2 regions of the Virgibacillus kimchii genome follow, and region 2 is predicted to be linked to the other one. Evidence: riboswitches for the same ligand, from Rfam matches in the RefSeq annotation. Region 2 holds a riboswitch; the other holds the start of a gene.

Region 1 (4,424 bases), 360 kb from region 2:
TATGATACGTTTGTCCATTTAAAACAAGCGCAGGGACTGATTTAACCCCAGCGTTCTCTGCTTCGTTGATTTTTGATGCATCATCGTTAAAGTCGATGACTTCTACATCTACCTTTGATTTGTCAAAGTAGTCCAAAACCATTTTTTCTGCGTCTGCACAAACCGGGCAGCCGGCATGATAAAATACTGCTTTTTCCATACATAATACCTCCTTGGTTTGACTTACTACATCCAAGCATAGGTCAAATCCGAGGTACCATCAATAAGGCTTTCCCTATCATACCCATAGGAATAAGCTATCAATCACAGGAATTTATCGGTAAACTTTTGTTAATGCAAGTAAAACTGATGGGACTCCTTAATAGCCTACCTCCACTACAGCATTGACGATATACATCAAATCATTTTTATCATGCTGATCCTCAAGAATAATCCCGCTGGTGGCAGTCATTCCCCCTTTTACTGTTTCTACGGTCACGGTGCCATAAGGAATAAGCTGTTTTATTTTCTTTTCATCCAGATTTCCCAAATCCTGCGGAATGCCAAGTTTCACATTCACTTTCATTTTATTAATATCTTCATCAGGAAGCATTTTTCTTATTCCCGGCATGGAATTATAATGAATCGCATCCATCACCGCCCGCTTTGCCGCTTCATTGACATCCTGGCCGTGCAAATCTACCCCCGTGCCTGTTTCAATAAATAGAATTTCCTTCATATCATCTGCTCCTTTCCCATTGTCTTTTTATATCATCTGAATGCACTACATCTGCAAATGTCCCGTCAAGCAGAGCAAGTGCATAATCATGGTGTCGTTGATGGTCAGAAACGGCACAATCAGCGGGAACAATAACGTGAAAATCCCGCATATACCCGTCCCGGGCAGTGCTATCTAGGCAAACATTTGTATAAGCACCGGAAATGACCAGTTCAGTAACGCCACTACGGCGTAGAATCAATTCAAGGTCAGTGTACAAAAAAGCACTGTAACGATGCTTTATGACAATCTTTTCACCATGTTCCGGTATGAAAGGTTGAAAAAATTCTGCGCCCCAGCTCCCAGGTTCACAATAGGAAAGGCCGCTTTTCGAACCTGCTCTGCCATACCTTTCTTTTTGTGTCGGAGATGCTGTCCATTCACTATGTTCAGAAATGGCATGGATCACCGGGATGCTATTATTTCGGGCAGCATCCAGTAAATTTTTCGTCCTTAATAAAGTTTCCCGAAAAACGTGGACATTTTTCCCCCGTTTGGCTGCAGTACCGTCCGGATGGCAAAAATCATTTTGCAAGTCTACAAGTAGCAGTACTGATTTTCCATTTGAAGTGCTCATTTGCAACAGACCCCTTTTCACCATTCGCTAGTATATTTGCTCCACCCGTTTATACTTATCCACTTTCTCCTTATCGAGAAAGTACAGCTCATCTAGCAGTGCCGGGATAAATGAACCGGGACCATTTGCTTTTTCCATTGCCAATTCGGCGGCGATGCCATAAGCCGCAGCTACTTCAATTCCTGCTTCATATGGATCATTTCCTACACTAACATACGGCCCGACAAGAGATGTAAGCAGGCAACCGCTGGCAGTGATGTTTTGCAGCATGGCATGTCCGTTTCTGCACAGGGTCGTGCGCTTGCCATCAGTGATGACATCTGTTTTTCCGGTCGCGATAACGACAGTGTTATACTTATTGGCAACGCCTTTGGCCACCTCCGGATCTACTTCCTCAATCGTAGAATCCGGTCCTTTCATTACTGACAAAGTATCCCCGAGTACAGCAATTTCCCCCGCATTAGCACGGATGGCAGCAAATTTCACTTTATCCAGCAATTCATAGATCACTTCTGTACGAAATTTGGTCCCTCCAACTGCAATGGGGTCCAGGATTACCGGCACACCTTTTTCGTTTGCTGTTTTTCCGGCAATCAACATCGCTTCTGCCCGATCTTCGGTAAGGGTACCCAGGTTTAACACAACTGCTGCTGCATGCTGTGCATTTTCTACAGCTTCTTTAGGCGTATTGGACATGGCCGGAGACGCACCGACGGCGATGAGTCCATTGGCAGCCATATTTGTGGCCACTTCATTGGTAATATTATAAATGAACGGGTTCTCTTTCCTGATTTCTGCAAGATAGTCCATACTGAACGCTCCTTATTCATAGATTTTGAGAAAAAAATAGGGAAGATTACTAAAAAAACCACTCCGGAAATGGAGTGGTTTGATATACAAAATCCGTATATTCGCCAGCTCCACTTCCCTACGCTGGTACAAACCAGATCAGGTTCAAAGGGATTAAGAAAAATCTTATCTCAGCCTGCCGGCACCCCTAGTGGAATTTCATATGTACATTCATTATACCGATAACTTTCTCCTGGGACAAGAGGACAGGTACCTCGAACCGGTTTGCTATTTTAACAGGAAGCGGCTATAATTGTTATCGAAAATTAAATTAATTTGTAATTCTGCTGGGGGAGCACGTGGATGCTGAGAGAGTAAATCGACCCTTGGAACCTGATCTAGGTAAGGCTAGCGTAGGGAAGCGGATTGGCAATGTTCTATTTATGAGTATACCCATTGCTGAACCCATTTCTATGACTGGAAATGGGTTTTTATTTTCCTGTTTCCCCTTGCATGAAAAGAGGTGAGAGCATTCTGCAACTAAAAGGTCCAGCTACTTATTAAGCAAATTTAATAATCGGAGAGGAGAAGAGGAAATGGAAAAATTATTTACAGAACGTCTATGGGAAAAGGTGGAACCTATTTGGAACTCATACATCACCCACCCTTTTGTAAAAGGACTTGGGGAAGGATGGTTGGATCAGAATAAATTCATGCATTGGCTAAAACAGGACTATGTATATTTAATAGAGTATTCCAGACTTTTTGCACTGGGGAGCGCCAAAGCGCAGGATTTAAAAACGATGACCACTTTTGCCAAACTGCTGGACGGCACACTCCATATGGAAATGGATTTGCACCGGCAATATGCCGCCCAATTCGGCATATCCCAAGAAGACTTGGAAAAAACAGAAGCTGCCGCCACAACTACAGCTTATACAAGCTATATGCTGAATGTCTCCCAGCGCGGTGGAGTGGAAAATGTCGTGGCCGCTGTACTGGCTTGTGCCTGGAGTTATAATTTTATTGGCAAAAAGCTGGCAGCATGGCCAGGGGCAAAGGAGCACGAATTTTATGGCCGCTGGGTAAAAATGTATTCGTCGGATGATTTTACCGAACTGGCTGAAGACTGCAAAAATCTGCTTAATGAAATAGCAGCAGGAAAGCCTGAAAGAGATTTGGCTGAACTGGAAGAGATCGTCGTGAAAACAAGTAAATTGGAATATATGTTTTGGGATATGGCGGAGAATAAAGAAGATTGGCCGGTATAATTTCGCCCAAAAACAGCCCATCACCCATCTAATGATATATAATTTTTTATTAAAAGGCAAAAGCAGCCATCCGCAGAGCACTTGACTGCTCCACGGATGGCCTTATTCCCAGCCCTTATATGGCTTCTTCGGTATCCAACTCCGATGACCAGATTTCAATCAATTCATTTGAATAGTTTTCCAGGATACGATAAACCTTTCCTGAAATAAGCTCATTATTTTCCTGATGATAAAGCAGCAACAGAAAGCTATTCATATGTCTGACTACTTTATCGCCATCTCCCTGTTGTTCAAAAAGATCCACAGCTGTTAAATGGTTTTTCAGTGTGCGAGGAGCTGTTTCATCAGCAAATTCCTCTTCCTGTTCAAAACGTTCCACTAGCGATTGCATCCCGGCTGCAGTTACCCCTTCCGGCAAATAATCAATAACAACTTCAGCTTCGTTATAGTTATTTCCTTCTCCATCCGGGTCATAATCATTCTCAATATTTCCTGCCGGATCTACAGAGAACCATTTGATCGTCGTGGTTTCTTCAATTGTTAATGTTTCTCCGCCCATTCTTGTTCCGGCTACACTAATGACATCGGAGTCAAAAGTTGGTCGTGAACCATCCAGGGTATAATAAACAGTAGCTGGTTCGCTCATTTCAAAGTCTACCTCAACAGGATCATGGTACGTTCCTTCTTCCGGAGAAATCCAAGTTTCCGGATTTACATCATCGTTTGCATTTTCAAGGGCTACCTCAAATAATCCGATTAAGCCGTTGGCAAATTCCATTGCTTCTGCATGGCCTTCTTCAAATTCCGGTTGGAAGCCAACACTTACCCAGCGTTCCGTTTCTTCATCCCACAGTTGTGCTCCCACTTCAAAGTTCCATGCATAAATATCATGGTTATACCATAATGCGTCTGCTGAGTTGCCCCCTGCAGAATACAGCACATCCGGGATGGGGCCGGTTCTTCCAGGGTGGATAACAGTACCGCGGTAGTTTTTAATTTCTGTCAATATATGTTCTGAAGCCTGCCAGTA
Region 2 (4,424 bases):
ATGAATCAAGTTTTGGTAGAAAAGCTTTTTGCTCCATGAGCGGTACATGGATAATTTCTCCACCCATATATTTCGTATGCGTTCCTAAAACGGGATAATTCGGAGAGGGCATGATGGTAATATCACCGGGATTAATAAATGCTGTGGGGATCATGGCCAAAGCCGACTTTGATCCTATGGCATGATTGATTTCCGTATCAGGATCAAGGCCATTTACTGCAAATACTTCTTCCATATAGGTTGCCGCCGCCTGCTTAAATTCCATCACTCCGTTATCGGCATAGAAGCGATTTTCTGTTTTTGCTGCTTCCTCAGCCAGTTTTTGAATCACAATTTCATCCGCCATCGCATCTGGTTCACCAACCCCAAGATCGATTAGTAGCTTTCCGGGATGATCCTTCACCGCTTTTCTCTTTGCTCTTTTTATTTTTTCAAATTTATAGATCTCGTCTTTCTTGCCAAACTGCGCTCCACCTATTCTTTCAGAAAACTGATGTTGAATATAATCTACTTTTACCAAAACTGATTCCCCCAAATTTCAATTTCTTCTTCCTCTTGATTACTAGCCGTGCATTACCAGAAATATTACCCTTATGAAGTTCTGTCCTCTGATCCATTTATCTTGTTTTTATAATAATGGATGAGGGAAAAAATGTATTTAGATTTTTTGGAAGAATATTTGTATTTTTTTACAAAGATCGAGCGAGTCACCTCCTTTAAACAGAAGGAAAAAAATAAAAAAGTTGCCGGGGGAGGGTGTAATTTCCCTGGCAACCTTTCCTGCAGCTACAGTGTTTTCACCTTACTTCTGAAGGGTTTTTTCCTGTATATTGCTTAAATTGTCTGCTGAAATAATGCAGATCATTATAGCCAAGCGCTTTTGCCGCCTCCGTTACTGTCATTCCGGTAAAATAAAGTAAATGTTCTGCACGCTTTATACGGCAATAAACAATATAGGATTTTACTGTATGCCCAATCAATTCCTTGAATTTTTTGGAAAAGTACCTCGGGGAAAGATTGGCGCGTGCAGCTAAGCTTTCAATCGTATGTGGCTTTCCCGGATGCTGTTGAATAAAATTGGCTGTTTCGCGAATCGTTTCTGTTAAATTATTGCTTGTACCATCTATATTCTCTTCTTTTTCCTGTTCTTCTCTTAAGAGATGAATCATTAATTGCTTTAAAATTAACTTCCCTTCCGTTTTTGCCGCATATGTTTCTACTAAGAACAGCCGAACGTATTGGGTTAATAGAGATTCAAAACGAATCGTATTTTTAAGCATGCGATGGGAGGAGGGGATGAGTTGTACTTCCCCGGTTATATCAAAATGGATGTATGTTAACACGAGGGGGTCCTGGGGGTTGTGAGTTGCTTCCGTCTCATCACCCGGCTTAAACAGAAAACAATGTCCTTTTTCCACCTGGTATGTTTTTCCGTTCAGCTTTACTTCGCCTTCCCCATTCCAAACATAAAATAAGTCATAGTTGGGCATGGGCTGATCTCTTTTTCGCCACTTCCAGTTCGGTTCACAATGGATGGTGGCCAACGCAGGCTTTAACACAAAATTATCCGGATTGACATATAGCATCCGGTCCACTCCCTTCCTACACGGAAAACCTATGTTATTATTTTAAATTGGAATGAAACATGTGTAAATAACTTTTAGCTTTCAGAGGAACACCAAATAGCGATGTTTATACAAATTGCAATCTTCCCGGAACAGGATACCGTGGTTAATTCACCTGTTTTCCTTTACAAACAGGAGGATTCATGTTTATACTGAAGACAAATAACTGCATATCTGAATTTAGCACTGGGGGAGCTGCATTAGCGGCTGAGAAGATGGATATCTGACCCTTGGAACCCGAACTGGATAATACCAGCGTGGGGAAGTGCGGTCTGCTGTATGAATTTATTTTAAGCTGAAATTTTACAGACAAACTGCATTCCCTACGGAGTGCAGTTTTTTATTTTTACTTTATTTTCAGGAGGAGATTATGTATGGAAAACTATTGCGGAACAAGCAGAATTTCAGGGTGCCAGTTTAGCCTGCACCCCATGAGCGCAGACTTTGAAAATATTATTCTATCAGCTTTGGAGCAAACAAATACGTCGAAAGTCTGGAAGGAAACTGATGACGTAACCACTTGCATCCGGGGAAAGATGGTACATGTTTTCGACATTACACAAGCTATCTTTCTTCATGCTGCTTCAACCGGGGAGCACGTTGCCATGAACGGAACCTTTTCCATTGGATGTCCGGGGGATACCGATGCAGATGCCTACATGGACGAGACAGACACCCCTTTAAATGAAGACATGGTAAGTGCCATCAACCAGGAAGCAGGCTGTAAATTTTCCCTCTATCCGTTGGGAGAAAAAGATTATATGGATAAAATCTATGAACAGATTGATCTGTCAAAATCACGCGGCGTCAAAGTAAGCTCCTCTCATTATGCAACCAGGTTGGATGGGGATGTAAAAGATATTTTCCGGACTTTGCAGGAATCTTTTTATCTCGTACAGGATAAAGTGTCCCATGTCACCATGACATTCAGCATTTCAGCCAACAGTCCGTCCAATAAAGCTTAAGGAGATATGTGCAAATGACAAACCAATGGAAGCTAAAAGAAATTGTTCTCATGTCAGCTTTAGGTGTAATATTTGGGCTGATCTATTTAGGATTTTACCTGATAGGCCAAGGGTTCAGAAATGTGCTTGCCCCTTTTGGACTCGGTCAGTTCGGATATGAGATTATATTCGGTATTTGGTTCATCGTATCGATTATTGCTGCCTATATTATCCGAAAGCCCGGCGTCGCGTTTACTTCTGAATTAATTGCCGGGATTGTGCAAGTGCTGCTCGGAACGACTGCAGGACCTCAGCTGATCCTAGGTGCAGCTATACAGGGAGCAGGAGCGGAACTTGCTTTTGCACTGACGAAATGGAAAGATTATCGACTGCGGATCCTTGTGTTAGCTGGGATGGGTGCTGCCGTATTCAGCTTTGTCTGGAACCTGTATTCTTCCGGAAACATCGCGTTGGCACCTTGGTTACTTGTTTCCATGTTTATTGTCAGATTGATGAGCGGTGCATTGCTGGCCGGTGTACTTGGGAAGTGGATCAGTGACCAACTGGCAAAAACAGGGGTGCTCCGCGGATATGCTTTAGGAAAGGAGCGGCATAAACAACGTGAAAAAGGAGCCATTTAATCGCATCCTTGACGTGCAGGACTTCTCTTTCAGTTATGAAAACCCGGAAGACCCTTTATTAAAGAATATCCATTTTTCCTTGTATGAAAATGAAACAGTGCTTCTTATCGGTGCCAGCGGATCAGGGAAAAGCAGTCTCGCCCTATGTTTAAATGGGTTATATCCGGAAGCAGTGGAAGGAGTTTCTTCCGGTGACATTTATTATCGCGGTAAACATGTCCAGGAGTTTCCAAAAGGAGAATTGAATCAGCAAATCGGCATCGTGTTTCAGGATCCTGATAGCCAATTTTGCATGATTAAAGTGGAAGATGAACTGGCATTTACATTGGAAAACCGTAAAGTCCCTTCCATGGAAATGCCACAGCATATATCCCAAGCGTTGCAGGATGTCGGGATGGAAGGATTTGAAAAAAAGAAAATCCATGAGCTTTCAGGCGGACAAAAACAGAAAATTGCATTGGCATCCGTGCTTTTGCTGGAACCGGAACTCTTAATTCTTGATGAACCAACTGCCAATCTGGACCCTTTGTCCCGAGTCGAGTTCATTGACCTGTTACACTCGCTGCAGCAAAAAAAGGGTTTAACTCTCCTCATCATTGAACATGAGCCTGATGATTGGCTGGATATGACAGACAGGGTGCTTGCTGTAGGAAGCAGCGGAAAACTTATTGCTGAAGGACCTGCTCACACCGTGTTTACCAGGCAGGCAGCACTGTTAAAAAAGGAAGGGATGTTCCTTCCAAAGTGCTATATGTCCGACAACAAGAATTTTCGGGTCCGCCCTGCCCTCCCAACATCTGAAGAGATTTTATCCGTCAAAAACCTTACGTTTAAAAGGAAAAGAGACACCGTTCTTCAAAACGTCAATTTGGAAATAAACCGTGGTGAATTTGTATCCATTGCAGGGGAGAATGGTGCTGGGAAATCTACACTTCTGCAACAAATGGCAGGATTGCTTTCTTGTAAAAAAGGCAGGATTTTATTTTTTGACAAAGAATTGCAGCAATGGAACCAGAAAGATTTGAGAAAGAGAATAGGGTATGTTTTTCAGAATCCGGAACATCAGTTTATTACTGATACCGTCATCGACGAACTGACATATGGAATGAAACTGAACGGGTATGCGGAGGAAAAACAGGAAGAAGCTGCAACAAGGCTGATGGAACAATTTCACCTGATGCAACACCGTTTCAGCAATCCATTTTCTTTAAGCG

What was found. Region 2 has a riboswitch for thiamine pyrophosphate ahead of ACZ42C_RS16520 (YkoF family thiamine/hydroxymethylpyrimidine-binding protein). Riboswitches for the same ligand answer to the same signal wherever they lie in the genome.
Region 1: another riboswitch for thiamine pyrophosphate. It lies ahead of tenA (thiaminase II); the one in region 2 lies ahead of ACZ42C_RS16520 (YkoF family thiamine/hydroxymethylpyrimidine-binding protein).

Annotation. Positions count from the first base shown of each region.
Region 1 covers NZ_AP043951.1:3,778,369-3,782,792, reverse strand. The annotation lists gene ACZ42C_RS18435 (thioredoxin family protein) at 1-199, opposite strand, end outside; gene ACZ42C_RS18430 (Lin0512 family protein) at 359-718, opposite strand; gene ACZ42C_RS18425 (cysteine hydrolase family protein) at 720-1,334, opposite strand; gene thiM (hydroxyethylthiazole kinase) at 1,362-2,144, opposite strand; TPP riboswitch at 2,243-2,343, opposite strand; TPP riboswitch at 2,463-2,560, shown strand; gene tenA (thiaminase II) at 2,720-3,394, shown strand; gene ACZ42C_RS18410 (M14 family metallopeptidase) at 3,510-4,424, opposite strand, start outside.
Region 2 covers NZ_AP043951.1:3,417,277-3,421,700, reverse strand. The annotation lists gene ACZ42C_RS16530 (LL-diaminopimelate aminotransferase) at 1-520, opposite strand, end outside; gene ACZ42C_RS16525 (AraC family transcriptional regulator) at 798-1,586, opposite strand; TPP riboswitch at 1,804-1,906, shown strand; gene ACZ42C_RS16520 (YkoF family thiamine/hydroxymethylpyrimidine-binding protein) at 2,000-2,590, shown strand; gene ACZ42C_RS16515 (ECF transporter S component) at 2,605-3,210, shown strand; gene ACZ42C_RS16510 (ABC transporter ATP-binding protein) at 3,191-4,424, shown strand, end outside.